3 regions of the Ensifer sp. 1H6 genome follow, and region 2 is predicted to be linked to each of the others. Evidence: predicted binding sites of a transcription regulator. Region 2 holds the regulator's gene; each other region holds the start of a gene.
The links. Region 2 encodes HrcA, which represses chaperone genes, less so after heat shock. Its sites were predicted from a motif close to GTTAGCACTCNCNNNNNGNGAGTGCTAAC; they were not measured.

Region 1 (9,933 bases), on a different contig from region 2:
ATCGCGATTCACCCCAATTGACGCCGCGCCGCGCTTCTTGATCTGCGTCAGGCCGAAGTTCGTAGAGGTGGACTCCACCTTCCAGAAGAGCCCGCCGGTCCTTTGCATAATGCGCATAGACTGGTTTCACGTCGTTCGATGCCAGCGAATTGGTTACAACCAACACCTCGACGCCCCGCGCCTCAAGTTCCCGCAACCACTCTGTGCCGCGTTTGCCTGGCACGAAATATGCAGAGATGATCTCAATCTTTGATGTCGCATCGGCGAAATACTTTGACAGTTGAGAGGCAAGAATCTCTTCTTCGTTGTCTTCACCGGCCGCTTTTGAAGGGGGGTCCGAGTACATTTTGGCGGGAACCCACGCGAGCTTCAGCGTCGATGGCGTTAGATTCTGCTTCGCGGCCGCACGCACCACGCTGGCATATTCCGTCTCTCGGGCATCCCCGATGATCTCGTCAAGGCGATCGCGCGCTTCGTCGAGACTGAACCCCTCTGGTTCGCCAACGACGGCGCGCGCAGGCACTGCAAACTTGCTGTTCCAGTACTCATCAAAGTTTGTCGAGACTTCATCGACAACGGGTCCAGCAACCAGCGCATCGAGATCCGAATAGTTCAATTCCCTCTTGGCCAGGAAATACTCATCGCCGATATTGCGGCCACCGACGATCGACATGGCATTATCGGCGGTCATCGACTTGTTGTGCATCCGGCGGTTGATCCGCTTGAAGTCGGTGAGGACGGCCGCGACAAGGCTCTGATCCCGCCAGAACGGGTTAAAGAGCCGGATTTCGATGTTTTTATGCGAGTCTAGAGCCGCAGTCACGGCGTCATAGCCCTTAGTGTCCATGTCATCGAGCAATAGCCGCACCCGCACACCCCGATCCGCGGCTTGCAGCAAGCTCCACGCAAAGATTTTTCCGGTAGGATCATTGTGCAGAAGGTAATACTGCGCATCGATCGTCTGTTCGGCGGCCGCTGCAAGCGCCAAGCGCGCCGCCAGCGCTTCTTCTCCGTTGCCGATCAGCCTGACCCCGGAGCGACCGTCCCTAGGATCACCAAGCCTTTGGACAGCTTGTGTCAGCCGCGTGCTTGTCGGCTGCGCGGGCGAATATGACGGTGTTTGCTTGAATGTTCGCACGGTGTGAGAACAGGCTGCGAGAAGGAACAAGGAAAGCCCTGCGGCCAGGATAAATGATCTCATACTACGCCCCAGCCAGAATGCTCCACGCCACCGTCCCTTCGCGGCTCGCAAAGCTAGACTTTGGCTGCGTCGCGCACTTTGTCGCTACTACAGACATGCTCTCACGTTTTGAGATTGAGCACCATTCCCGGAGTGATATCGTCCACCAAACCTCATTGTCGCTCTGGGCCGGAAGCTGCCAAGGAGCCGCTTTCGCTTCGCGCTATTGGCGGTCATCGCAGATCTTGATCGATCTCTTCACTCATCGCCGTGGCAGCGCTGACGCCTGGTAGTCAGGCTCATAGCTCAGGATGACGCGGTCCACCGCATTCATGAGTTCCTGAATGTCGACCCGCTCCCTTCAATCTGCTGCAGCCTGTCAGTCAAGGCGGCCCGCTTCTACTCCAACTCGTACGCTACACTCATTCGAGGCTCCGTTCTCCCCCGGAAACAGGGTAGTCGCGATGCCATCTTAGGTCTGGTGGTTTTGGCTACCTAATGCCGGACATTTCCGGCTAGGAAGCTGCGATAGCCGAAATCGGCTAGGTCGCAGTGCGGCTTCGCCCTACCAGAGCCATCAGGAACAGCGAGTGTTGGTGCTTTCCTGCTCGCGCGCTATCAGAACCCGGGTGATTAAAGTCGGAGTTACGCCAGCGTATTGGTTGTTCTCAAGGCTTCATCGAGTGCCCTGCGTCCGTTCCCGGCAAGCCAAGATCGGAAAGTGAGTAGCTCTGGGTTGATCTCACGCATGGCGTTCAAATCGACACATTCTGCAAGCGGGCCATCTTCCAAGCTCTTCGCCATGTGTGCGAGGTCCGCATTCGCCGCGAGAACGTCATCGGGAAAGCGTGCGTAGGAGATTGGGCGACCGGCGCCTTCGGTAAGGGCGGCTTCAAGCTCGTGCCCCGTCACGCGGTCGCTTGCGATCTTCAAGGTCATGCCGCCGAAGCGGGTCTTGTCAGCAAACACCGCAGCAACAAATTTGCCGATGTCCTCCACGGCGGTAAGCTGGATAGAATGATCCGGTCTGATCAGGGATACCAACCGTCCTTCATCCAAACCGAAACCAGGTCGTACGAGCATCTCCATGAAGATCATCGGCCGGATGATGGTCGCGGTGATGGCGAGTTCTCGAACGTGCCTTTCGATGCGAGGCTTGGCGTCGAAACGCGCGACCCCTGTCAGTTCATCCCCAACGCTGGCGCCTGAAGAATAAACGAGATGTTCGACGCCGATTTCGGCTGCCAGATCAGCAATTGAGATACCGTAGCGGACTTCGTCTTCTGCCGCCAAATTGGCCGGCAGTACGCTGAAAACACCATAGGTGTCTTTCATAGCTGTGCGGATCACGTCCGTGTCTTCGAAGGCGCCCTGGACAAGCTCCACGCCTGCAATCCCCAGTTCTAAAGACGCGGCATCAGTAGAATTTAAAACGAGCGCGCGAACAGGCCATCCCACCTTCAATAAGGCTTTGGCGACAGATCCTCCCTGTCGTCCGGTGGCGCCGAAAACAAAAATTGGCTGTTTGCCATTGGTCATTGAAAACCCTCGCGTTGAACAACAAGGGTCATCCATATATACGAATGGAAAATCGCCGGAAGACGGCACATTTTTCAGCATCAGGCACAAGGATGATACCCTTGGACAAACATTTCCATGCCGATGCGCTGCAAGGATCTGAGGATAATGGTCTGTTCAGACCGATCCAAGGAAACGGGGTGTGCACGCTGCTGGGCGACAAATGGACTGTTCAAGTCCTTTGGCGCCTTTCGCTCGCGAAGGAGCATCGGCTCCGTTTCTCAGCCCTTAAGAAAGAGGTTGATGGCGTCACCCAGCGGATGTTGACGCTTACGCTGCGCAATCTGGAGCGTAGCGGCCTCGTTGTGCGCCATTATTTTCCTGAAGTGCCGCCGCGTGTTGAATATGAGTTGACCGAGATGGGAGGCGGGGCCTTGCGCGCCCTTGAAGGGTTCAACTTTTGGGTTCGTGATAATCTGCACACCATCCAGGAATACCGTCGCGCTTACGACGATGCCAAGTAGTTAATCCAAGCGTCGTTTCTACTCGACGACTGCGGAAAGCGCTCCCAAGGGATTCGACTCCGATCGAGAAAGGGTCGCCTCCTCGTAGGCCGCGCCAACTCGCTCGCTCTGAGGCGCATCCACCGCCGGGCAACCTGCTCACGCTCCGTCCGGGGCTGCCGTGACGGCTGCATTTGTTTGAACTGAAGCCGAGTGTCATGGAACATCGCCAACTGATCAATCTCCTTCGTGATGACTAGCCCACAGCTCGCCTAGGGACAGCAACCCGCTTCGAGCAGGCGAAGGTATAGAAGCGCTCTTCGATATCCCAAATCCAGCCGACGAGTTCCAGCGCAACCCGGAGCGCGCCAAGAAGACCAGTCTGAGTAAGCAACTCGGCGACAGCGCGATATGCCACTGCCTGAGGATCTTCCAGGATTGGACGTATCTGGTCCTGAAACGTGGTTAGGTCCATGCCGGCATCGGCCCCTTCGGGACTCAAATACGGAATCCCCAGGCTAACCAGAATTACCGATAGGGTGAGCTTGCAAGCGGCCTTGCAGAGCTTGCAGGGCAATTCCTTCTGTAAATCCGTGGCAGTCTTCCTGAAGTTCCCGATGGTAAGTCGGAATGCAGCGCCAGCCTGGGAAACTATCCGGAGCTTAAGGCTACGGAATTCACTTTTGGCATGGAGGATATAGAGTTCGACGCGCCCTCTCAGGCCATCACCGACGAGGTTTCCTGGGTTATCGTGCGACTTGACTACACCCCGCAATTTCTCGAGCAGAACGACAACATAACCATCGTGCTCTGTTACCTGCAAATCGTGTTCGTAGATATACTCGCCTTCGCCTTCGATCTCGATGATCTCGGCAAGATCCTCACGCGTTATTGTCGAGCGAACTTGCATTGAAGGGCTCCCGATCTCCCTTGGAAAGAGGATCCATCGTATGACAGCGAGTGTCTGAGAAACATTCGCCCGAAAGTAGAACCATGCCGCAAGCCTTCGTTGTCCGAGGCCCCTGGCCAATCGGCTTGCCGTGCGCCACTTCACCGTGCGAAATGCCACTCGACAACTCTTTGTTATTAAAGCAATCTCTGATTGACGTCTGATCGCGAGGCAAGGAGGATCACATGATCAATCTCACGCAATCGAATGGCGACGCGCTGGACCTCGATGGGACCACTGTGCTTCGCATGAGAAAGACAGTCGCTCATTGGGACAATGACCTCGGAAACACCCTGGTAAACTCCGCCCGAGCCCTGTTTGTGATGGAGGAGGCGTCTGCCGTTGCGGCACTGGTCAAGGCGGAGCTTCCGGGTCTCGATTCTCTCACACAACCGGGTGGCTCCCCCGTCTGGTTCAATCCCGCGAAATCGAGCGGGCCTATCCCGGTAGCCTCGCCGGGAAAGGATGGGATCAACTCTGCGCTCGATATTGGAGGCAAGCGCCAATATGTCCGCGAAACGCCGGAAACAGTCAGGGCGAAAATCGAAGCGGGCGGCGGTGATGTCCAGCCCCTGCCTGGCGAAGCGTTCTGGAACCAGGCTGTCGAAGCAGTGAAGGACTTCTTCGATGGGGTTGAAGACTGGGATCCAGATCGCGGAGTCGAGACACCGGAAGACCCGGCAGGATCCTAGCCCCCGCGTGCGGGCGGCGGGTGTACCCGTCCCGGAGGGATGATTACCGGAGTGGTCTGCGGCGTCAGAGTCGAGAGTATCGAAGAACCTGTCATGCGGGAAATTCGATACTTAGACACACCGGCTCCTATCGCGTCCGACCTCGCACGATCGCAGATCGGCATATTATGGATCGTCGCAGATTGCGGGAACGTCGCGTCACCTGATAAAATCAACGTTATGAATCACGCAGGCGAAATACTCATTCTCACAGGCCCACCCGGCTCCGGAAAAACTACCACGGCACTAGCCCTTGCCGAAGAACGCGGATCACCCAAGGCTCATCTTCATTCTGATGACTTCTGGCACTTCATCAAAAACGGCGCGATTCCACCCTATCTGCCCGAAGCGCATGAACAGAACGCCGTAGTCATGGATGTGATCGCAAATGTTGCCGAAGGATACGCCAGGGGCGGTTTTTTTGTCGTTGTGGATGGCATAATCGGCCCATGGTTTCTGCAACACTTCAGGAGACTCGCCGCGCCACTCCACTACGTTGTCCTGCGACCGCCGTTGGATGTGGCCATTCTTCGCTGTCAAGAGCGTGGTGGCGACACGTTGACCGACCCTGTGCCTATTACCGCACTCCATCAACAGTTCTCATCGCTGGAACAGCTTGAGCCGCATGTTCTATGTACCGATGGACAAACACGCCGTGAAACGCTCGGCATGGTGATCGAGGCGATAGAGGGCGGCAAGTTTCGTTTGGCGACATAGGCAGCTTCGAAAAGCATAGCTGCCCTCAAGTCGCATATCCCAGGTTCGGCTACGTCGCCCGGCAGATCGCTTGCCGCGACATTGTCACGACGCATGAGATCAACTTGGTTGCGCGTGAGCGGCGCCGCGGGAAGAAACTCCGTAGCAGCCGCCAAGATGTTCCATACCGCGAATGGCACAGGTACCGGCCTGGTTCGCACCTTGAATTGAATGGCGACCTTCTGAACGAGTTCCCGATACGAATAAATGCGCGGACCGGCGCACTCGAAAATCGATGCACCCGTGGGATTCTGACCCAGAGCCAAGCGGCTCACAGCCTCCGCCACGTCCTCGACATATACCGGTTGCAGCCGAGTGCTCCCTTCGCCGAACAGCGGATAGATCGGGAGGAGGCATACCAGCCTCGCGATCGTTGTGATGAACGCATCGTCGAGGCCCGTCATGACAGCGGGACGGACGATCACCGCGCCTGGAAACGCCGCCTTCACCACGTCCTCACCGCGACCCCGCGCCCGGATGTAATTCGAACGGGAATTCGGATCCGATCCGATGCCGGAAATCTGGATGAACGTCTCGACGCCGACATCCCGCGAAGCGGTCGCCAGAGCGGCTGCGGCTTCTACATGGACACGCTCGAAGGTCTCCTTACCGCGCTCGACATAAAGGCTGACCGCATTCACAACAGCGCGAGATCCAGCCACGGCAGCGACGATCGAGGATGGAACCAGTATGTCAGCTTCGATCTGCTGAGATGGCTTCTTATCGGAGGCGTTGTCCAACGTGTTCTTTGAGGGATGACGCGAGACGGCACGTACATCGATACCCTTTTCCAGAAGCCTGCGCACGATCCGCCGCCCAACGAAGCCCGTTCCGCCGAACACTGTCACAATGTTCGCGCCGGCTAAATCATTTCGACCATGTTGGTTAGCCATCGTGCTCTCTAAGGTTCTCCGACCAGCAGCGGGTCGTCAGTCGCGTTCTCCCGTTAGTTATCGGAACTTGGGCGGAATGAGTGTTTCTGGTTGCGCGAATCCCGCTGGCTACCACCTTATGGCTGGGGTTCATTCCACGGCCGATTTGAGGAAACGTTTCCAATTCGCATCCGTTCCGCAACCGTCCCCAATAGAACGAATTAATGAAGGGGTCTGTCGCGACCGTTGCTATGACGCTGAGCGCGAGGGAGATGGTCTAATCGCGAGGCATCAGTGATTAATAGTGCCGAATGGTAGGCAGATGGCAAGTCGTCAATTGCCATTGGCTGAAGGGCGACGTTCTATATTATAAGCTGAAGGAGACGAATATGGCTGCCCGAGAGCCCGGATATGCTCCGCGCGGCGGACCGCAGCCAAACCGTCGATCGCTTTGGTTCGCTCGTAAAAGCCCTTGAACTGGTGCCCCCCGATGTCGCCGGCGAACTCGCTCGATCCGCCAGTTCGCGCGACTAGCAGTTTGCTATCGGCTCGCACGTGAAGCCCAAGGGCGTCGCGGCGTTCGGCTGCTGGAGCGGAGTGGGCGTCTGAGCCGATTCCGCACCATTTGACGCGGCGATCGGTAGGAGGTTTTCCGTGTAGATGAACCTGCGGCATGCCTGACGGAGGCTCCCCGGCGTCTTTTGCTCGCTGAAGCCGAAAACATCGGTGCCTTGTTCGCGGATCCGCGACGCCAGGCGTGTGAAGCCGGAACTGACCCCTCAAAGCCTTAACGGCTATTTCTTGGCACTCCTATCAATCGAGTGCCAAAGGTGCTATGTAAGGATTGCAGCCGCCCTATGTGCCGGCAGCAGAAAGAATCTCTATGAAAATCCGTCCACTCCATGACCGCGCCGTCATCCGGCGCGCGCAAGGCTATCTCAAATCCAAGGGCGGGATCATCATTCGCGACATTACCAAGGAAAAGCCGCAGGAAGGCGAAGTGATCGCCGTTTGTCGAGGCACCCGTAATGAAGGCGGCAAGCTGATTCCGCTCGACGTTAAGGCCGGTGATAGGATTTTGTTTGGCAAATGGTCCGGTACCGATTTCAAGATTGACGGCGAGGAACCCCTGATCGTGAACGAGCCCGACATCATGGGCGTCGTCGAAAGACCGTCGCGGCCGAGAAAGCTGCCTGACAGTCGATTTCCAACCCCGCAATCTCAAGACCGAACTGGACGAACATAATGTCTGCCAAGGAAATCAAATTCTCCACTGATGCGCGCGATCGCATGCTGCGCGGTGTCGAGTTGCTCAACAACGCCGTCAAGGTGACGCTGGGCCCCAAGGGCCGCAATGTTGTCATCGACAGGGCCTATGGCGCGCCGCGCATCACCAAGGACGGGGTCGCAGTTGCCAGGGAAATCGAGCTGGCCGACAAGTTCGAGAACATGGGCGCGCAGATGGTGCGCGAGGTGGCCTCTAAGACCAACGACCTCGCCGGTGACGGCACCACGACGGCGACTGTGCTCGCTGCCTCCATCCTGCGCGAAGGCGTCAAGCTCGTCGCCGCCGGCATGAACCCCATGGATCTCAAGCGTGGCATCGACCTTGGTGTCGCTGCTGTCGTCAAGGAAATCCAGGCGCGCGCCAAGAAGGTCGAGTCTTCGGGCGAGATCGCGCAAGTCGGAACCATTGCCGCCAATGGCGACGCGACAGTCGGCGAGATGATCGCCAAGGCGATGGACAAGGTCGGCAATGAAGGCGTCATCACCGTCGAGGAAGCCAAGACTGCCGAGACCGAGCTCGACGTTGTCGAGGGCATGCAATTCGACCGCGGCTATCTCTCGCCCTATTTCGTCACGAATGCCGAGAAGATGCGCGTGGAACTGGAGGACCCCTACATCCTCATCCACGAAAAGAAGCTTGGCAATTTGCAAGCGATGCTGCCGATACTCGAGGCGGTCGTGTAGAGCGGCAAACCGTTGCTGATCCTCTGCGAGGATGTCGAGGGGGAGGTTCTGGCGACGCTGGTCGTAAACAAGTTGCGCGGTGGCCTGAAGATCGCGGCCGTCAAGGCGCCGGGCTTCGGCGATCGCCGCAGGGCCATACTGGAAGACATTGCCGTCCTCACGGCCGGCCAGATGATCTCTGAGGATCTCGGCATCAAGCTCGAGAACGTTACGCTCGACATGCTCGGCCACGCCAAGCGCGTGCTGATCGAGAAGGACACCACCACGATTATCGACGGCTCCGGCGATAAAGCGACCATCCAGTCGCGCATCCAGCAGATCAAGGCACAGATCGAGGAGACGACCTCCGACTATGACAAGGAAAAACTCCAGGAACGCCTGGCGAAACTCGCCGGCGGCGTCGCGGTCATCCGCGTCGGCGGCGCGACCGAAATCGAGGTCAAGGAAAAGAAGGACCGTATCGACGATGCGCTGAACGCCACGCGCGCAGCGGCTGAGGAAGGCATTGTTCCTGGCGGTGGTGTTGCCCTGTTGCGTGCCAGGTCGGTCCTGGTCGGACTGACCGGAGCGAATGCGGACGTCACGGCGGGCATCTCGATCGTGCTCAGGGCGCTGGAAGCTCCGATCCGGCAGATCGCCGAGAACGCCGGTGTCGAAGGCTCGATCGTCGTGGGAAAACTCACCGACAGCAGGGATCACAACCAGGGCTTTGACGCGCAGACGGAGACCTATGTCGATATGATCAAAGCCGGCATCGTCGACCCGGCGAAGGTTGTGCGGACCGCTTTGCAGGACGCGGGCTCAATCGCGGCACTTCTGATCACTGCCGAAGCGATGATCGCCGACAGTCCCTCAAGAGATTCCGCCGGGCCGGCCGGCAACGGCGGCATGGGTGGGATGGGATACTGAGAACGGTGCTTGAACGGCGTTGGTGCACGGATCGTTTGTTGGTGTGGGTTAGGCAAGAGGCTTCCGCCATAGCGATTGTAGTGTAGCCATGCCTTTCAAACACCACGCCTTGCGAAAGATAAAGTTCAGGGTGACGAACCCGGCCAACGGGACCAGCATATCGCCTTAATCAGCAGATACTGCCGGATGAAATGGCAGGCCTCCAACGGTTACGGCAAACGCTCGCTGTCGAGACCGCCATCGGGCGATACAAGTCCATCATCGGGCGGCGTTTGCGGCCCGATCGCTTCCCGTTCAGCAGACCGAAGTCGCCCTCGGCTGCGCAGTCTTCAACCGAATGCTTCCCGGGCGCACGCCCGAAATCCGTCCGCAAGGCAGCCACGGCATAGTATGCCACTTCAAAGATGCCCATCCGCTCAAGTCCGGATCTCAGCACCAAACCTGTGCAGCGGTCTTCGCGTCGTGCTCAGTATGTATTGAGAACGTCGAGGGCTTGGTCTGCATTCTCACGACTGAGGCCAGTCATTCTCCACGCATCGACCTG
Region 2 (9,933 bases):
GCCGGCGCCGCCACCGATGCTAGGCCCGATCGCCTACCTCTGCGTCGAGGATGCGTACGCGACCGCTGATTTCTACGTCCGCGCCTTCGCCGCAACGGATGGCGGGCGGATGCTCGCCGAAGACGGTAAACGGCTGATGCATTGCCATCTGACGATCAATGGCGGTGCATTGATGCTCAACGATCCCTTCCCGGAACACGGCATGCCCTATGCCGCGCCGCAGGGCGTCGTGCTGCATCTGGTGGTCGAGGACGCGCAATTCTGGTGGGATCGCGCGGTTGCCGCCGGCGCCGAAGTGACGATGCCGCTTGCGGTCGCCTTCTGGGGCGACCTCTATGGCCAGCTGCGTGACCCCTTTGGCATCCGCTGGGGCATCGTCGGACCGGCCAAGAAGACAGACTGAAGAACGATTTGTGACAACGGGAAACGAGGAGAACTCCCCGAATGAACACTGCTCTTGTTATGACGGCTCCGGCTGGAAAAATGGTGATCCTCGGCCGCGTGCTGAGCGGTCTGGTTGTTGCGTTCCTGGCCTTCGACGGAGCGATCAAGCTCGTGCCACTGGACGTGGTGACTGAGACTTTGGCGGTGCTCGGCTATCCCGCCGATGTTGGCCTTGCGCGTCTGCTCGGCGTACTCACGCTTCTGTGTGCGCTGCTCTATGCGATCCCGAGAACGTCGGTCCTCGGCGCCATTCTGCTCACCGGTTATCTCGGCGGTGCCATGGCGACGCATCTGCGCGCGGATAGCCCTCTTTTCACCCATCTGCTGTTCGGGTTCTATCTCGGCGTCATCGCCTGGGCTGGCCTGTGGCTCCGAGACCGTCGCGTGCGCGCGCTGATCCCGTTCAAGAACGAGCAAGCCTAAGGAGAATTTCGCGATGAGCAAAACGGTTAGCGACTACATTGCAGGCCTTTCCGGTACGCCGGCTGCCGTGGCGAAAGAGTTGCACGGTGCCATTCTTGCCGCCGGCGGCACCAGGGACAGCGTGAAATGGGGCCATCCGATCTATGAGGCCGGCGGACCGGTCTGCCTGATCAAGGCTGCCAAGGACTATGTGACGCTCGGCTTCTGGCGCGGCGCCGATATGCTCGATCTCGACCCACGACTGGCCAAGGGCGGCGGCAAGGGCGACATGGCCTTCATCAAGGTGAAAGCGACCGGCGAGGTCGACGGCGCCCAGGTGGCGCGGCTGGTAGCCAAGGGTATCGCCCTCAATGCCGAGAAGGGCGATCCGTTCAAATCTTGAACGACGAAACAAACTTGCAAAGGGCGCTCCGAAACAGAGCGCCTTTCTCTTGTCCGATGCAATACATCTTCGCGGGACCGGATAATTTCCTTCCAACACCCGCGAGGCACGATGATCCTCTATTACCAGACCCATTCCCCTTTCGCCCGCAAGGCACTCGTCTTCGCCCACGAGGTCGGCATCGCTGAGCGACTGGAGGTGATCCACCACGAGACCAGCCCGACGCTGCGCAATGAAGAGGTCCATGCCGAAAATCCACTCGGCAAGGTGCCGGTTCTCTTGCGCCCCGAGGATGCGGCGATCTTCGATTCCGACGTCATCTGCGCCTATTTCGATACGCTGCATGATAGCCGCAAGCTCATCCCCGAAAGCGGCGAGGCGCGCTGGCATGCCCTGAGATTGCAGGCCGTGGCGCAAGGGCTGGCGCAGGCGGGGATCGGGTTGCGTTGGGAAACGGAGCGACGCCCGGAAGCCTTGCGCTATCCGGCGCTCGCCGACGGCTATGCCGAAAAGATCGAGCAGACCTATGACTGGCTGGAGCAGACGCTCGATGTCGACGCGCCGCTTGATATCGGCCACATCGCGCTCGCCACGACCCTGTCCTGGATGGCGTTCCGCGACCTGCCGTCGTTCCGTGACCGGACGAAGCTGAGCGTCTGGTTCGATGCCTTCGAGGAACGACCATCGATGCGCGCGACGCCGCTCTCCGGCGAGACCCACGATTGAGCCTTCGGTTTCCTTGCGTTGGATGCAGGCAGGGCGGCCGCTAAAACATTTGCGTCTCAGACGGTGGCATCGAGACGCGATATTTCCTTGCTCTACGCATTTCCTGACGGAAAACCGCTTCGCACTTTTCCTGGAAAAGCGCTAGCAGGCGAGGTCGGCGACGACGGCGTCGAGAATCAACATGCCGGAAGGCGTGCAGCGCAGGCGGGAATTTCCCAGCCGCTCGATGAACCCGTGGTCGATCAGGAACTGCTCGCGGTCTGGATCGGGATCGCGGCCGGACAGCGTCTGCCAGCGGGCGAGATCGACGCCTTCCTTGAGGCGCAGGCCCATCAGTAACAATTCGTCGGACTGGGCCTCGAGGTCGAGCACTTCGCGCTCGACCATGCCGTGGCCGTAGGTTTCGACCAGCCGCAGCCATTCCTCCGGCTTGCGCTCGGTCGCCGTCGCCAGCTTGGCGCCGCCGACGCTGAGGCGGCCATGGGCACCAGGCCCGACGCCGGCATAGTCGCCATAGCGCCAGTAGGTGAGGTTGTGCCGGCTCTCGGCACCAGGGCGGGCATGGTTGGAGACCTCGTAGGCGGGCATGCCGATCGCCGCCGTGATGTCCTGGGTCGCCTCGTAGAGGACCGCCGATTGCTCACCATCAGGAACGATCAGCTTGCCGGCCTTGTGCAGGCCGAAGAAGGGCGTGCCCTCCTCGATCGTCAGCTGGTAGAGCGACAGGTGGTCGACGGCATAGGAGACGGCCTCCTTGAGCTCGCGTTCCCATTCCTCGACCGTCTGGTTGGGGCGGGCATAGATCAGGTCGAAGGACATGCGCGGGAAGATCTCGCGCGCCAGCCGGATCGCTTTCAGCGCGTCTTCGACATTGTGCAGCCGGCCGAGAAATTTGAGGTCCCGGTCGTTCAGCGCCTGCACGCCGAGCGAGACACGGTTGACGCCGGCCGCGCGATAGCCGTGGAAGCGCGTCGCCTCGACACTCGAAGGGTTCGCCTCCATGGTGATCTCGATGCCATCGGGCACATGCCATTCGCGGGCGATGCCCGAGAGGATAGCGTCGACCGTTGCCGGATCCATCAACGACGGCGTGCCGCCGCCGATGAAGATGCTGGTGACGGTGCGTGGACCGGAAAGCTCACGCGCCTCCGCCATTTCCTTGAGGAAAGCGGCGACGAAACGCGGCTGGTCGATCGGCGGGTGGCGCACGTGGCTGTTGAAGTCGCAATAGGGGCATTTGGCCGCGCAGAACGGCCAGTGCACATAGATCCCGAAACCGGGATCCATGCCGTCACCGAGTGCCGATAGCGTGGCCGTCTGCATCGTTGCGTCTCTCATGCGGTAGATCACGTTGACCTTGGGCCGATCGACCCGAAGTCATGACCGCGATCGCTTCTAACAAATTGGAGCGGGATGTTGCGGAAAACCGCATACACGTTTCCTCAGCCCGCTCAAGGCAGGTTTCGGCGAAGATCTTGAAGGCGCGGGCACGGTGCGACAGCGCTTCAGCATCGCCCGGCTTCCAGCCGTGTTTCTCGTCCGCGCTCATCTCGCCGAATGTAGTGTCGTAACCCTTCGGCTGAAAGACCGGATCGTAGCCAAAACCCTGGTCGCCGCGCGGCGGCCACACGACATGGCCCTCGACCTCGCCGCGGAAAAGTTCGACATGGCCGTCTGGCCAGGCAAGGCAAAGCACCGAGACGAAACGGGCCGTGCGTTTTTCAGGCGCACTTGCGCCCTTGCCCTGCAGCGCCTTTTCGACCTTTTCCATCGCCATGGCGAAATCGCGGCTGCCGTCTTCGCGTTCGGCCCAGTTGGCGGTGTAGACGCCAGGTGCGCCATCAAGTGCGTCGATCGCCAGGCCGGAATCGTCCGAAAGCGCCGGCAGGCCCGAGGCCTTGGCCGAGGCGAGCGCCTTGATCGTCGCGTTTTCCTCGAAGGTCGTGCCGGTCTCATCCGGTTCGACGAAGTCGAGGTCGGCTGCCGACTTGGCCTCGAAGCCGAGCGGCCCGATCAGGTCGCGGATCTCGCGGATCTTGCCGGCATTGTGGCTGGCGACGATGAGCGTCTTGTCATCCAGTGTGCGCATGATGTGTCGTCTCTTAAAAGATGCGGCGCGAAGGCCGCGGTTCATTCGATGGACCAGAGGCCCGGTTCCGCGCATTCGAGGCTGTTGCCGGCCGGATCGCGGAAGTAGAAGGAGCGCGTGCCGTTCGGCCAGACAACATCGGCTTCGATCGTGACACCCGCCGTTTCCAGCTTGGCCCTCCAGGCGTCGAGTGCCGACGCGGAAACGCGGAAGCACATGTGGCCCTGGCCGGTGGTGCCGTGCGGCGGCACCGGCAGGGCCGCATCCGGCGAAGGCGGTTTGACCGTTTCCGCAGGATTGAAAATCAGCAGAACGCCCGAGCCACAGCGAAAGAACACATGTCGGTTCTCCCGCCGTGTAATCTTCTCCAGCCCCAGCACACCGCTGTAGAAGGCCTCGGCGGCGTCGAGATCCGACGCATAGAGCGCAGTCTCAAGAATGCCATCCAGCGCCGGGGCCATCGTCTCCGTCCTTCTCGTCAGCCGGCGATCGCCTGCTTCTGCAGTGCGACAAGCTCGGCAATGCCGGTCTTTGCCAGTCCGAGCAGGCTTGCGAATTCCGCTTCGCTGAAGGGTTTGCCTTCGGCCGTGCCCTGGATCTCGACAATGCCGCCGGTGCCGGTCATGACGAAATTCGCGTCGGTCTCGGCGGCGGAATCTTCGAGGTAGTCGAGGTCGATGATCGACTGGTTGGCGAAGATGCCACAGGATATGGCGGCGACATGGTCCTTCAGGACCTTCTCGACCTTCACCATGTTGCGGGCTTCCATCCACTTCAGGCAGTCATGCAGCGCCACCCAGGCGCCGGTGATCGAGGCCGTGCGCGTGCCGCCATCAGCCTGGATGACGTCGCAGTCGATCGAGATCTGGCGTTCGCCGAGTGCGGGCAGATCGACGACGGCGCGCAGCGACCGGCCGATCAAGCGCTGGATTTCCTGGGTGCGGCCGCTCTGCTTGCCGCTCGAGGCTTCGCGACGCATGCGCTCGCCGGTGGCGCGCGGCAGCATGCCGTATTCGGCCGTCACCCAACCCTTGCCGCCGTTGCGCAGCCAGGCCGGAACCTTTTCCTCAAGGCTGGCTGTGCACAGCACGTGCGTATCGCCGAATCGCACCAGACAGGAGCCTTCCGCGTGCTTGGAGAAATTGCGCTCGAACGAAACCTTGCGCATTTGGTCGATTTTTCTGCCGGATGGCCGCATCATCAAACTCCTATCGTATCTGGTGAGCCTTCTAGAGCATGGCGCAGCCAAAGGGAACCGGTGGACAGCCGGGGATCGGGGCGATTTTTCCCTTTTGCTATCGGGCGCGGGGATCACTATATTTCCGGCGGCAGGATTGGCCTGCGAACATGGAGCGACATGGTACTGCGCAATCCCGGAGTGACCGATATCGCGGCGGCGCTGGACGAGCGTTCCGGTGAAATCTTCCGTCGCATCGTCGAAACCTATTTGAACAGCGGAGAGCCTCTCGGCTCACGCAACCTTTCGCGGTTGCTGCCGATGTCGCTGTCGCCGGCGTCCGTGCGCAATGTGATGAGCGACCTCGAAGATCTCGGGCTGATCTATTCGCCGCACATCAGCGCCGGCCGCCTGCCGACGCAGACGGGCCTGCGTTTCTTCGTCGACGCCTTCATGCAGGTCGGCAATCTCTCCCCAGAAGATCGTGCTTCGATCGATCGGCACGTGCGGTTGAGCGACCATGCCCAGCCGGTCGATACGCTGCTGGCAGAGGCAAGCCAGATGCTGTCGGGCATGTCGCGCGGCGCCGGCCTCGTGATCACCGCCAAGAACGATCCGGTGCTCAAGCATGTCGAATTCATCCGGCTGGCGCCCACCAAGGCGCTGGCCGTGCTCGTCGGCGAGCATGACCAGGTCGAAAACCGCATCATCGAGCTTCCCGCCGGCGTGACGAGCTCGCAACTGACGGAAGCAGCGAACTTCTTGAATGCCCATCTCGCCGGCCAGACGATCGGCGAGGTGCGCTCGCAGCTCGAAACCGTCAAGCAGACCGTGCGCAGCGAACTCGATGCCCTGTCCCAGGATCTGGTCGAGCGTGGACTGGCGATCTGGTCGGGCAACGAGGGCGATGAAAAGCCGGCACGGCTGATCGTTCGCGGCCGGGCCAACCTGCTCGAGGGCCTGGAGGGAACCGAGGATATCGACCGCCTGCGCATGCTCTTCGACGACCTGGAAAAGAAGGACAGCCTGATCGAGCTGCTTGACCTCGCAGAGAGCGGCCCGGGTGTCAGGATCTTCATCGGTTCGGAGAACAAGTTGTTTTCATTGTCCGGTTCGTCGCTGATCGTTGCGCCCTATCGCGACAGTGAAGATCGCATCGTCGGCGCCGTCGGCGTCATCGGTCCGACGCGGCTCAACTATTCGCGCATCGTGCCGATGGTCGATTATACCGCGCAGTTGATGTCGCGGCTTTCGCGCTGATCAGGCGCTTTTGGCCACAGGCAGCATTGAACCCTTGATTTTTCGGCCCTAAACCTCGATATCGGCATCAAATCCAGTCACTGGGCATTTTACGCCATGCGGCCATCGTTGCGCGCGGGCGTCGGAATGCGGAAGACAAGACAGACGAACACCGGAGAACGTCATGACCGACGAAACAAACAAGCACGGACACGAAGCTGCCGCGACCGACGAGGCAGTCAACGATACGCCCGAGGTTGTGGAAGCGGCGCCGGTTGCCGAGCCCGATCCGCTGGAGCTTGCAAGGGCTGAGAACAACGACCTGCGCGACAAGTATCTAAGGCTCGCCGCCGAAATGGACAACCTGCGCCGCCGCACCGAACGCGACGTCAAGGATGCCAAGTCCTATTCCGTTGCTGGTTTTGCCCGCGACATGCTCGCCGTCTCCGACAATCTGCGCCGTGCGCTCGATGCCATCCCGGCTGAAGCGAAGGAAGCCGGAGAAGCGGGCCTTACTGCCCTCATCGAAGGTGTCGAGATGACCGAGCGCGCCATGCTGTCGGCGCTGGAACGTCACGGCGTGAAGAAGCTTGAGCCGGAAGGCCAGAAGTTCGACCCGAACTTCCACCAGGCAATGTTCGAAATCCCGAACGCCGACGTGCCGAACAACACGGTGCTGCAGGTCGTTCAGGCCGGCTACACCATCGGCGACCGCGTGCTGCGCCCGGCCATGGTCGGCGTATCCAAGGGCGGCCCGAAGGCGGCAGCTACGGAAGGCGACAGCCCGGCGGCCTGAGCTGCGGTCTGATCCATTTCAACGCTGCGCGTCCACTCGGATGCGCGGCGTTTCTTGTTTTCGGCAATCATATCAACCGAACAACTGCCGCAGGTGATCGTTGAGGAAACGGCCCTCCGGGTCGACTTTCGCCCGTAATGCCCGGAAATCGCCGGATCGTGGATAGAGCGCAGTCACGTCCTCCGCGCCGAGGAAATGCAGCTTCCCCCAATGCGGCCGCGAGCCGTATTGGCGCAGGATCGTATCGACGTCTTTGAGATACTCCCAATAGTCCGTGCCCGGCTCGCCCGAGACGGAAAGCGTGATCGAATCCTGCTCGTAGAACGGGCTGATCCAGCCGGTGTCGCCTGCGGTGAAGCGGTATTCGATCGGGTAGATGCAGGTCGGGTGCTTTTCCAGCATCAGCTTGCGCACAGCTTTTACAGCCTCCTTGCCGTGGGCGATGGGCACCGCATATTCAAGTTCGTGGAAGTTCGGCACATACTCGATCGGATAGATCTCCGAGGAATAGGCGATCTTCTCGAACCCCTGCTCCATCGGCGGCCGGTCGGTGATGTCGATCACCTTCATCTCGCAGACGTCGGACGTCTTGTCCGTCGTCGAAACCGACGCGGTATCCGGCAGGCAATAGCAATGCCGGCTTTCGGAAACCGGGCACCAGAAGAAGCCGAAGTGCCGATGCTTGGCGGCGAGTTCGTCGTGCTGCTCGATCATCTCGTCGAATGTGCAGCGCCAGAGCTTTTCATGCAGGTTGTAGCTGTCCATCGCCTGCAGCGTGATCTCGGAGATCACGCCGAGCATGCCGATCGAGACGCGGGCCGCCTCCAGCAGGTCCGGCGTCGTCTCGTCGACGACGAGAATGCTGCCGTCGGGCTCAACGAGCCGCATGCCGACGATCTGCGAGGCCATGTTGCCAAGTGCTGCTCCCGTGCCGTGGGTGCCGGTGGTGAGCGCCCCAGCCAGCGCCTGGCTGTCGATGTCGCCCTGGTTGATCAGCGAGAGGCCGTTCGACTTCAATACCTTGCCCAATTGGTTGATCGTCGTTCCCGCCCGGACCGAGACGCGTTTGCGCGCCTGGTCGATGGCGACCACGCCCTGCATGTTGGCAAGCGTCAGGTGGAGCCCGCTGGTCAGCGCCACCGGCGTGAAGGAATGGCCGGAGCCGGCGCAGCGCACATTGAGCCCTTGCGACGTCGCCTCGCGGACCATTTCGGCGAGCGCCGCCTCGCTCTCGGGTGCACCGCGCTGGCGCACGATGCAGGATTGGTTTCCGACCCAGTTGCGCCAGTGGCCGCCCGTCTGAAGCATATCTTTCCCCTCTCTCAGACCGCTGTGAAGCAATTGTCGACGAACAGATGCGTGCCGTTGACGAAGCTTGCCTCGTCGCTGGCCAGAAACAGCGCGGCATTGGCGACCTCTTTCGGGTCGCACATCCGCCCCTGCTGGGCAGCGATCGCCGCTTCCGAGACATCGACGCCGTATTTACTGAGGCCCACCAGTTCGCGCTTGCCGTGATCGGTGGCGATGAAGCCGGGGCAGACGGCGTTGCAGCGGATGCCGCGGTCGCGGAACTCAACCGCGATGGCACGGGCGAACATGTGGCAGGCGCCCTTCGTCGTGTCGTAGAGCACTTCCATCGGCGTCGCCGCCACGGCCGAGATCGACGAGGTGCAGACGATGCTGCCGCCGCCGGCGGCGAGCATCCCTGGAAGCACCGCCTTGGTCATCAGGAACATGCTGCGCACGTTGACGGCCATCAGCCGGTCCCATTCGTCCTCTTCCGTCTCCAGAAAGGGCCCGACCGCCAGGATGCCGGCATGGTTGAAGAGAACGGTGATCGCGCCGAAGGCTGCTTCGACCGCCTTGACGGCCGAGCTCACCTGCGCAGAAATCGAGACGTCGGCCGGCGCGAAGATCGCATCGCCGCCGTTTGCGCGGATGGCGGCGGCAACCTCTTCGCCCTTGCTGCGTGGCAGATCGACGATGCCGACCTTGGCCCCTTCGCGGGCAAAGAGTTCGGATGCGGCAAGCCCGCAGCCACCGGCGCCACCACTGATCAAAGCCACTTTTCCGGAAAGTCTGCCTGCCATCGTGTCCCCCTGTGCTCAAGCGTCGCGGCTAAACACGTGCTACGATCTTGGTCCCTCGTGGGATGAATTATTGTTGACGAAGAGGGGGCTGTCGATATCCCATGCGGGATACGGGGGTAGGGGAGAGTTCGACGCGGATGCTGGCTCGGGAGTCGGCCGATATTTCGGCCATGATCGGATTGATCGGAACACAGGATTTCGGCGGCGCGCTCGATCGCATGCTGCGCTCGGTCGCAAGCTTCGATCTCTCGGTTGCCTTCGCCTATCCCTATGATAACAGACCGATCGTGCTGCATGACGGCTACACCGCCAAGGTGTCCGCCAGCGCGCTTTCTGCCTATCTCGGCGGCGCCTATCTGCTTGACCCGTTCTATGTTGCCTGCAGCTCCGGCCAGCCGCAGGGGCTATGGCGCATGCGCGAACTTGCGCCTGACCGGTTCTTCCATTCGGAGTTTTCAAGCTCGGCCGAGGTGCATCCCTGCATCTCGATGGAAAGCGGGGTTCTGGTCGAAGAGATTGGCTTCGTCATTCCGCTCGATGACAGCGTGCAGGCCACCTATTCGCTGA
Region 3 (9,933 bases), on a different contig from region 2:
CGGGCGGTAGACGCATGTTGGCCGTGGGATAGCCGAGGGTCCGCCCGAGTTTTTTGCCGTCGATTACTTCGGCCTCGACCGTGTAGCGATAGCCGAGCAAGCCGGCCGCGTGAGAAACGTCGCCCTGGCCGAGCAGCGAGCGAATGAAGCTCGAGGAGATCACCGAGGCATTCTCATCGCGGAAGGCGTCGACCAGGGTGACGCCGAAGCCGTTTTCGCCGCCCGCCGCCATCAGAAAGGCGGGACCGCCTTCGCGCCCCTTGCCGAAATGGAAATCGAACCCGGTGACCACATGCGAGGCATGCAGCCACTCCAGGAGCACCCGATGGATGAAATCGGACGCGGAAAGTTCGGAGAAGGTGCGATCGAACGGGTATTCGATGACGGCGCCAAACCCCATGCCTTCGAGGATACGGGCTTTCAGCGGTGCGGGCGTCAGCCGGAAGACCGGCGTGTCTGGCCGAAAGACCGTGCGCGGATGCGGCTCGAAGGTCAACACCAGTGCGGGAACGCCGCGTGCCGCGGCTTCTTCCAGCGCTCGCTCCAGCACGGATTGGTGGCCGCGGTGAACACCGTCGAAATTGCCGATGGCGACAACGCCGCCACGCAGACGCTCGGGCAGCGGGTCGCGGGTTTCGTTGCGATGAAAAACCGTCATCTCGATCTTCCCGTCAGGCGAGCCTGGGCATCCACCACTTCGGCGAAGCACCTTCCTTCCTCAGGAAGGCAGTAAGCTTCGCCTCGTCGGTGCGGCTTTCGTTCATGTATTCTTGCGCGTGAATACCGGCACTGATGTAAAGCAGATCGAAGCCGGCATCCTGGGCGCCCTTGACATCGGTCGGCATACCGTCGCCGACGGCGATGACACGCGACAGATCGAGTGGACCGCGAACGGCCTTGGCTTCCGTCAGCGCGGCACGGTAGATGGAGATATAGGGCTTTCCGGCGATCCGGGCTTCGCCGCCGAGCTCCTCGTAAAGCTTGGCGATGGCGCCGGCACAGGGGATCAGCCGGTGGCCGCGCTCGACCACCAGGTCCGGATTGGCGCAGATGAACGGGATCTTGCGCTTGGCAAGTCCGGTCAGCGTCGCGCGATAGTGCTCCGGCGTTTCGGTTTCATCGTCGTAGAAGCCGGCGCAGACGACGGTCTCTGCATCTTCCGACGAGACGATCTCGGTGCCGAGCCCTTCGAGCAACGGCAGATCGCGTTCGGCGCCGATGAAGAAAATCTTCTTGTCGGCTGCGGCGATCAAGGTGCGGGTCACATCGCCCGACGTGACGATGCGATCATAGGCTTCATCGGGAACGCCCAGCCCGCGGATCTGTACCTTGACGCTGGGGCTTGGCCGGGGAGAATTGGTGATGAGGACAACCGTAAGCCCTGCTGCACGCGCTTCCGCCAGGGCCTCGCAGGCCGACGCAAACGCCTGAACGCCGTTGTGGAGAACACCCCAGACGTCACAGAGCACGACGTCATAGCGCCCTGCGATTTCCCGAAAACTGTTGATCCTTGCGGCCATGCGGGCTTCCTGCAAACTCGGTTTCCGGCTTGCATGGCAAGGAAGGGCCGAGAATACAAGCCTCGCGCCTAGAAAATCGCCGCCATTCCCAAGGATTCGGCGCCCGCCCCTCCCTCATGCCGAGGAGACGGTCCACGGGACATCAGCGTCAGGGCCTGCCGACCCCGAGGCTCATGATAACAACCGGATCGGGCAGCGAGACCAGGCAAATCCTCGATATCGGATCTGCCCAAATTCCGACCGCTTCATGCAATAGGCAGGCAAACGTTCCGGCCCGGCCGCCGTTCGTTGCCTGTCATCAGCCGCCGATAATCATGTCGCCTGAAATTTTTTGAACGGCCAATCCTTGACTCGTCCCGGACCCAGCCTTATCTCGGCCTCGCTAGCACTCGACAAAAGAGAGTGCTAACACCCATCCATCGGGTCGTTGAGCGATCCGTAGTGTCATTTGATCGAGGGATTAGACTAATGGCAAGCACCAATTTTCGCCCGCTGCACGACCGCGTTGTCGTCCGCCGCGTCGAGTCTGAGGAAAAGACCAAGGGCGGCATCATCATTCCGGACACCGCTAAGGAAAAGCCGCAGGAAGGCGAAATCGTCGCTGTTGGCTCGGGCGCCCGTGACGAAAGCGGCAAGGTTGTTGCTCTCGACGTCAAGGCTGGCGACCGCGTTCTGTTCGGCAAGTGGTCGGGCACCGAAGTCAAGATCAACGGCGAAGACCTTCTCATCATGAAGGAAGCCGACATCATGGGCATCATCGGCTGATCTGCCGTCGTCCACACCTTTTCATGACAACCAATGGGCAATGAGCCCGGGAGTTTTCTCAAATGGCTGCAAAAGAAATCAAATTCGGCCGCACCGCGCGCGAAAAGATGCTGCGTGGCGTCGATATCCTCGCTGACGCCGTAAAGGTCACGCTCGGCCCGAAGGGCCGTAACGTCATCATCGACAAGTCCTTCGGCGCTCCGCGCATCACCAAGGACGGCGTATCAGTTGCCAAGGAAATCGAACTTGAAGACAAGTTCGAAAACATGGGCGCCCAGATGGTCCGCGAAGTTGCTTCGAAGACCAACGACATCGCCGGCGACGGCACCACGACTGCAACCGTTCTGGCCCAGGCGATCGTTCGCGAAGGCGCCAAGGCTGTTGCTGCCGGCATGAACCCGATGGACCTGAAGCGCGGCATCGACCTCGCTGTCACCGAAGTCGTCAAGGATCTCCAGGCCAAGGCCAAGAAGATCAACACTTCGGAAGAAGTCGCACAGGTCGGCACGATCTCGGCAAACGGCGAGCGTCAGATCGGCCTCGACATCGCAGAAGCGATGCAGAAGGTCGGCAACGAAGGCGTCATCACGGTTGAAGAAGCCAAGACCGCCGAAACCGAACTCGAAGTCGTCGAAGGCATGCAGTTCGACCGTGGCTACCTCAGCCCCTACTTCGTCACCAACCCGGAAAAGATGGTCGCTGACCTCGACGACGTCTTCGTTCTCCTCCACGAGAAGAAGCTCTCGAACCTCCAGGCCATGCTCCCGGTTCTCGAAGCTGTCGTTCAGACCGGCAAGCCGCTCCTCATCATCGCTGAAGACGTCGAAGGCGAAGCTCTTGCTACGCTCGTCGTCAACAAGCTGCGTGGCGGCCTGAAGATCGCTGCCGTCAAGGCTCCGGGCTTCGGCGATCGCCGCAAGGCCATGCTCGAAGACATCGCCATCCTGACCGGTGGTACCGTGATCTCCGAAGACCTCGGCATCAAGCTCGAAAACGTCACGCTCGACATGCTCGGCCGTGCGAAGAAGGTTTCGATCTCCAAGGAAAACACCACGATCGTCGACGGTGCTGGCCAGAAGAGCGACATCGAAGGCCGCGTTTCGCAGATCAAGGCTCAGATCGAAGAAACCACTTCTGACTACGACCGCGAAAAGCTGCAGGAACGTCTTGCCAAGCTCGCTGGCGGCGTTGCCGTAATCCGCGTTGGCGGCTCGACGGAAGTTGAAGTGAAGGAAAAGAAGGACCGCATCGACGACGCTCTCAACGCGACGCGCGCTGCTGTTCAGGAAGGCATCGTACCGGGCGGCGGCGTTGCCCTGCTGCGTTCTTCCGTCAAGATCACCGTCAAGGGTGTGAACGACGACCAGGAAGCCGGCATCAACATCGTTCGTCGCGCTCTGCAGGCTCCGGCCCGCCAGATCGCTGAGAACGCTGGTGACGAAGCTTCGATCGTTGTCGGCAAGATCCTCGACAAGGACCAGGACAACTTCGGCTACAACGCCCAGACCGGCGAATATGGCGACATGATTGCCATGGGCATCATCGACCCGGTCAAGGTTGTTCGCACCGCCCTTCAGGACGCGGCTTCGGTTGCTGGCCTTCTCGTTACGACGGAAGCCATGATCGCCGAACTGCCGAAGAAGGACTCGCCGGCGATGCCGGGCGGCATGGGCGCATGGGCGGCATGGACATGATGTGATAGGGCGCCAGCCCAATCGCAGCATTGTCCATAAAGCTTTGCCCATGCACTAAGAGCGGTTCAGCGCGTCAAGCGCGCTGAACGGGCGGCATGGACATGATGTGATAGGGCGCCAGCCTTATCGCGGACCTGTTCAAGCAGATCCACGATGATCCATTCGGATCGGAAAGGGCGACCCTCGGGTCGCCCTTTCTCGTTTTTGCGATAATCCTGCGGTTGCATCTAACGTGCACGTCAAAGCTGTCCGCAGGAAAAATTACCCGGTAGCTGCGGCGGCACTAAAAAAGCGTTGAAGTCGAGAAAAAACGAACTATAACACCGCCCCAAGTGGACAGAGATTCACGAGAGACTGGATGGTGGGCCTAAAGCGAGCGAAAAATCGCTCAAACTTTTCATATTAACTGTGTGTCCAAGCTCTCTTTGAGAACATCACGCAAAGCATATAAGTATTTCATCGCAAATTAAGCCGGCCTTTCCTGCGAAATCATTTCGCTTGGCGAGCTACGTCACAGTTTCGTGACCTTTCCGTACAGAAAGACGCAAACGACTATCGTGCGTGTTCTTCCTGCTATGGGTCGATGGCTGGCGAGGGTTGTATATTGGGGATGGGCCTGCCTGGTGGGAAGACGACATTCGCCAGGGGTCGTGCTGGGGTAGACCGTGTTTAAGATCACGAGAACAAATTCAGTTCCCCTCGGTGTTCCGGGACAGATGCATTCCGGTCTCCCGCATCAGGAATTCCTGGAACAGTTCTGCGTTTCCGAAGGTTGGTCGGGCGACCTGTCGACGGGCCTGTTCCGGCTTGGCGAGAAGGCGTCCGCGATCCACGGTCTCAACGAGAGCGAATGCGGGCTGCTCAATTTCGTGCGCTGCTACGACCTCGCCGACCGCAACCACGTGCTCGAGCTTTTTGAGCAGGCGGCAACCACGTGTTCGTCCTTCTGCTTCTCGACGACGATCAGCCTCGAATCCGGCCACAAGCAGCCGGTGTTCTGCATCGGCGAATCCTCGGGCCTCGAAGAACGCTATTCCGGTACGATCCACGGCATCTTCTTCTTCCCGCGCTTCCTTGTCGAAGGTGCGGGAAAGATGCTTCTGCGCCAGTAGGTGCATTCCCGCCTACAGAGCGCTTCCGCGCTTAAACAGAGTCCCAAAAGCGTTCCAGCTCGTTGTCTTTACGCGTTTCCTGGTGGAAAATCGCATCGCACTTTTCCTGGAAATAGCCTCAATGATGTTTGCCGGGCCGCCGTGTCGTGCAGGCGGCGGCGACCGTCAGGCGGCCGCCACTTTCACCTTGCCCATGGCGAGACTTGAGATCGGTGCTGGTCTGCCGAGCAGGTAACCCTGCGCTTCGTCACAGCCTTCCGCCTGCAGGATATCGAGCTGCGTCTGCGTCTCGACGCCTTCGGCGAGAACAGGAACCGAGAGGCTCTGCCCGAGTGCGAGGATGGCGCGCACGATCGCCTTTGCCTGCGGACTTGCTTCCACCTCCCACATGAAGCTCTTGTCGAGCTTGATCTTGTCGAACGGGAAGGACCGCAGCGTCTCGAGCGACGAATAGCCGGTGCCGAAGTCGTCGATCGCGATGGTGACCCCAAGCTCCTTGATCTGGCGAAGGGTCAGGAGCGCGCGCTCCTTGTCGTCGATGATCGTCGATTCCGTGATTTCGAGTTCCAGCCGCTTCGGGTCGAGCCCGGTCTCGGAAATCACGTCCTCGACCAGGCTGACGATGTCACCATTGGCAAGCTGCACCGGCGAAAGATTGACGGCGATCTTGTGGGTGCTCTGCCAGCCCGCGGCTTCGCGGCAGGCCTCGCGCAGAACCCATTCGCCGATCGGCAGGATCGCGCCGCATTCTTCCGCCAGCGGAATGAACTCGTTCGGAGGCACCATACCGCGCTCGGGATGGTGCCAGCGCAGAAGCACCTCATAACCGATGACGTCACCTGACATCACCGACTTCTGGACCTGGTAGTGCAACGCCAACTGATTCTTCTCGATCGCATCCCACAGATCGTTGGCAAGGCTGCGGCGCTGGCGTGCAGCCTCATCCATCGACACTTCGTAGAAGCAGACGCTCTGGTTCAGCGCGGCCTTGGCGCGGTACATCGCAAGGTCGGCATTGTTGATCAGCGTGTCGGCCGTCTCGGCGTCCTGCGGATAGATCGCGACACCCATGCTGCCACCGGACTTCAACTCGAAGTCGCCGAAGCGCATTTCTTCATGCAGGCTTTTCTCGATGCGGCGGAGGAAGTCGTTGAGTTCGGACAATTCCTCGAAGCGCTTGACGGCCGCGAACTCGTCGCCGCCGAAGCGGGCCACGAACTCGCCCTCCTGCAACAGCGACTTCATCCGCTGGGCAATCGTCACCAACACGAAATCGCCGGCAGCATGGCCATGCAGGTCGTTGACTTCCTTGAACTTATTGAGGTCGAGACCGATCACCGCGACCTTGCGCGAGAACCAGGCGGCCGCATCGAGTTCCTCCTCTAGATAGCTGCTGAACTGCAGCCGGTTCGGGAGGCCCGTCAGGCTGTCATGGCGAGCGAGGAACGAAATCTGCTCCTCGCTGTCCAGGCGCTCGGTGATGTCCTCGTAGGTGCTGACCCAGCCGCCATCCGCGAGGGTGCGGTGCTTGGTCAGGATCGAGCGACCGTTCGGCAGCTTTTCGACGATGTCGCCACCGCCCTTGCCGACCATGTCGACGCGGTGCCTCTGATAGAGTTCTTCCGATTTCGCCCGGGCGATGACCGGATCGGAATAGGTTCGGGCAAAAACCTCGTCGAGGATCTGGCGGAACGTCAGGCCCTTTCCGGCCAGCGTCTCCGAGAAGCCGAAGATCTCGCGGCAGCGCCGGTTGGATAGCAGCAGGCGGTCGCCGCTGTCGAAGAGGCAGATGCCCTGCGACATGTTCTCAAGCGCAATGTCGAGATTCTTGCTCACTTCGGCGATGCGGTCGGCGTCGACCTTTTCCTTGGTGATGTCCTTGACGATCTTGATGAAGCCCGCATGCGTGCCATCCTCATGCAGGAACGGGTCGATCACGACATGCGCCCAGAAGCGCGTGCCATCCCTGCGATAGCGCCAGCCTACACACTCGAACTTGCCGTTGGCATAGGCTTCGTCGAGCGCCTGTTGCGGTACGCCTGCCCGCTGATCCTCGGGAGAATAGAAGCATCCGAAACTCTTGCCGACGATTTCGTCGGCAGTATAGCCCTTGTTGGCTTCGGCTCCGGCATTCCAGCTCGCGACGCGGCCTTTTGCGTCGAGCATGTAGATGGCGTAGTCCTTGACGCTTTTCACGAAGCGGGCGAATTCGCGCTCGGAGGCGGCGGCGGAAAGCTCGGCATGGTGCGCAAAGCCTGCGGCAAGCAAGACCATGGTTAGCAGGAAGAAAGCGGTTCCGGCGATGACGAAAGCAAGAAAATGCGGCTGTATCATCCCCTCGGGCGACGGCAGCAGCAAATCGGCTTCGATCGTCACCGCACCCATCGCCGTGAAGTGCAAGGCGACGATACCGAGCGTCATGAACAGCGTCGCCAGAATTTTGGCTTTCAACGGCCGATCGATGTGTGTGATGGCCCGCAAGGCGCCGATATCGAACAGGGAGCCGGCAAAGACGGAGGCGACGACGAGCGTCCAGTCCCAGCGGATGGTACCTGGAACATCGAGCGCCGCCATGCCGAGGAAGTGCATGCAGGCGACGCCGAAACCGAGGACGATGCCGCCGGCGATCCAGGCGACAGGTCCCTGCGCATAGGTCGCAATCAGCAGTGCCATCGTCGTCAGAACGACCGCGACGGCAAGCGACAGGGCCGTCAGATCGATCTGATAGCCGAGCACGACGCCTGGGTCGTAGGCAAGCATGGCGATGAAGTGGGTCGCCCAGATGCCGAAGCCACTGGCGATGCCGGCAGCCACGGCCCATATCGCCCGCGCCTTGCCTGCGGATGCGCGTCCTCGCTGAAGCAAGGTCACGGCACCGTAGCTCGACAGGAAGCAGATGAGGGCGGCGAGCACGACCAGCTTTGGGTCATGCTCGACCACGAGGCATGTAAGAACCTTGAACATCGCCAAACGCCTAAATGAAATTTCTGGTCCGGAAATGGAACGCCCACTTCCGGTTCATCGCTTCTGTTGGCGTCGTGCCGTTTAAGGAATTGTGAAAAGTCAGGTCGCAACGTCCGTTTCGAAACAGGACGTTGCTTTCGTCCTTAACGAAGGCTGAAATGCCAACGCCTTGTAGTTAAAGATTTCGAAGCGGCCCAATGACGCTGTGACGGTCACACCGCTAAAGCGCATCGGGGTCTCTACTGCATGTTTCCTTAAATCGTCTTCGATATAAGGATAAAAACATGCAGCAATTCAAAGTGCTACAGCGACCTTTGCGCGTCTAATAAGACGCGCGGCGCTGTAGAATTCGCTTGGTGCGCTTCAAGCCCCTGTTTTCGCCTGTCGATGTCGCAAATCCGCTACGCACTTTTGCGCGACAGGCTCTAAGCCTGGGCCAGAAGCGCCTTCAGATCCGATTGCGGATCGGCAATGACGGCCCTGTCCGGATGAATACCCGTCTCCAGCAGCTTCTTGCCGGTGACATAGGCCTTGGCGTCGTTGATCGCGTCGACGGCCAGAAGCTTGCCCTCGCGGAAATACCAGACCGAAACGCTGCCCTCGCGCTGGCCGGGGCGAACGATGGTTTCGTCGTGGCCGAGGCCAAAGCCGGCGATCTGCAACTTCACATCGTACTGGTCCGACCAGAACCAGGGCTTGGGCGCATAAGGCTCGACACCGCCGGCAATGACGGCGGCAACAGCCTCGGCCTGATCCACGGCGTTCTGAACCGATTCGAGGCGGATGCGCATGTTGCCCCAGGGCTGAACGGCGCAATCGCCCATCGCGAAAATCGCCGGGTCGGAGGTGCGGCCGTGGCTGTCGACGACGATGCCGCCGGCGGTTTCAAGACCGGCGTCGTGCGCCAGGTGGTCGTTGGCGGTCACGCCGATACCGACGATGACGAGGTCGACCGGAAGCACCGACCCGTCGGAAAGCTCGACGCCGGTAACGCGGCCATTCTCGCCAACCAGCCGGTTGAGCCCTGTTCCCTCGCGAATATCGACACCGCGCGATCGATGGATTTCTCGAACGATGCCTGACGTCGCCGCGGAGGCGACGCGTTGCAGGATGCGGTCGGCCATCTCGATGACCGTCACCTCAAGCCCGAGCGTTCGTGCAACGGCCGCGGCCTCAAGGCCGATATAGCCGCCGCCGACGACGAGCGCCCGCCTGCCCGGCTTCATCTCTTCAGCCAGCAGATCGGCATCCCTGAAGTCGCGGACGGTGAAAACGCCGTCGAGATCGCCGCCGACCGAGGCTGGCAACCGACGGGGGGTGGCGCCGGTTGCAAACGCGAGCGTCTCATAGTCGAGCGACGTGCCGTCGCTCAGCATCACGCGGCTGGCATCTCGGTCGAGATCCGTCACCGTGGTCGACAGCCTGATGTCGACATCATGCTCGCCGTACCAGGCTTCCGCCCGATAAAGCAGTCGATCAAGGCTCATCTCGCGAAGCAGGTATTTCTTGGAAAGTGGCGGACGCTGATAGGGCAGGCTTGCCTCGGACGCGACGATGGTGATCGGTCTTTCGTCCTTCAACGCCCGCAGTTTGGCGACCAACGCAAAGGCGGCCTGACCGCCACCGATAACAACAAGCTTTCCGGACACGCTCTCACCCGTCATTTATTCGTTTGTACAACAAGGCGTAGCCTTTCCGCCCGAGCCTCGTCAACTCGAACGACGGCCACGCCGGCCGATCGTCAGCCCTTGGCCGGGATCTCCATGCCCTTTTGCGCTGCCGGACGCGCCAGTCCTCGGTCGACCCAGGCCATCACATTCGGGAAGCTCTTGTAGTCGAGCACATCGGCGCCGCCATAGAATTTGCGCGCACCTTCGA

Region 1: a site for HrcA is predicted at 7,310-7,338, ahead of BKP54_RS33115 (co-chaperone GroES). Genes of this name have one in related genera too.
Region 3: a site for HrcA is predicted at 1,902-1,930, ahead of groES (co-chaperone GroES). Genes of this name have one in related genera too.

Annotation. Positions count from the first base shown of each region.
Region 1 is NZ_MOAI01000052.1:13,094-23,026, forward strand. It holds gene BKP54_RS33070 (phospholipase D family protein) at 1-1,201, opposite strand, end outside; gene BKP54_RS33080 (NmrA/HSCARG family protein) at 1,826-2,719, opposite strand; gene BKP54_RS33085 (helix-turn-helix domain-containing protein) at 2,812-3,222, shown strand; gene BKP54_RS33090 (hypothetical protein) at 3,458-4,111, opposite strand; gene BKP54_RS33095 (hypothetical protein) at 4,336-4,842, shown strand; partial or broken gene BKP54_RS36235 (DUF2200 family protein) at 4,882-4,959, shown strand; gene BKP54_RS33100 (AAA family ATPase) at 5,062-5,598, shown strand; partial or broken gene BKP54_RS33105 (complex I NDUFA9 subunit family protein) at 5,787-6,530, opposite strand; partial or broken gene BKP54_RS36965 (NYN domain-containing protein) at 7,073-7,279, opposite strand; gene BKP54_RS33115 (co-chaperone GroES) at 7,393-7,755, shown strand; partial or broken gene groL (chaperonin GroEL) at 7,755-9,389, shown strand; partial or broken gene BKP54_RS33125 (IS5/IS1182 family transposase) at 9,519-9,732, shown strand.
Region 2 is NZ_MOAI01000006.1:131,781-141,713, forward strand. It holds gene BKP54_RS09350 (nuclear transport factor 2 family protein) at 1-403, shown strand, start outside; gene BKP54_RS09355 (DoxX family protein) at 445-867, shown strand; gene BKP54_RS09360 (DUF1801 domain-containing protein) at 881-1,249, shown strand; gene BKP54_RS09365 (glutathione S-transferase) at 1,361-1,975, shown strand; gene hemW (radical SAM family heme chaperone HemW) at 2,117-3,298, opposite strand; partial or broken gene rdgB (RdgB/HAM1 family non-canonical purine NTP pyrophosphatase) at 3,429-4,064, opposite strand; gene BKP54_RS09380 (VOC family protein) at 4,106-4,525, opposite strand; gene rph (ribonuclease PH) at 4,543-5,262, opposite strand; gene hrcA (heat-inducible transcriptional repressor HrcA) at 5,422-6,501, shown strand; partial or broken gene grpE (nucleotide exchange factor GrpE) at 6,656-7,276, shown strand; gene BKP54_RS09400 (D-arabinono-1,4-lactone oxidase) at 7,349-8,584, opposite strand; gene BKP54_RS09405 (SDR family NAD(P)-dependent oxidoreductase) at 8,599-9,366, opposite strand; gene BKP54_RS09410 (helix-turn-helix transcriptional regulator) at 9,504-9,933, shown strand, end outside.
Region 3 is NZ_MOAI01000008.1:95,044-104,976, forward strand. It holds gene BKP54_RS11825 (bifunctional riboflavin kinase/FAD synthetase) at 1-658, opposite strand, end outside; gene BKP54_RS11830 (TIGR01459 family HAD-type hydrolase) at 672-1,520, opposite strand; gene groES (co-chaperone GroES) at 1,989-2,285, shown strand; partial or broken gene groL (chaperonin GroEL) at 2,348-3,984, shown strand; gene BKP54_RS11845 (hypothetical protein) at 4,645-5,091, shown strand; gene BKP54_RS11850 (EAL domain-containing protein) at 5,257-8,055, opposite strand; gene BKP54_RS11860 (FAD-dependent oxidoreductase) at 8,481-9,719, opposite strand; partial or broken gene BKP54_RS11865 (glutathione binding-like protein) at 9,797-9,933, opposite strand, start outside.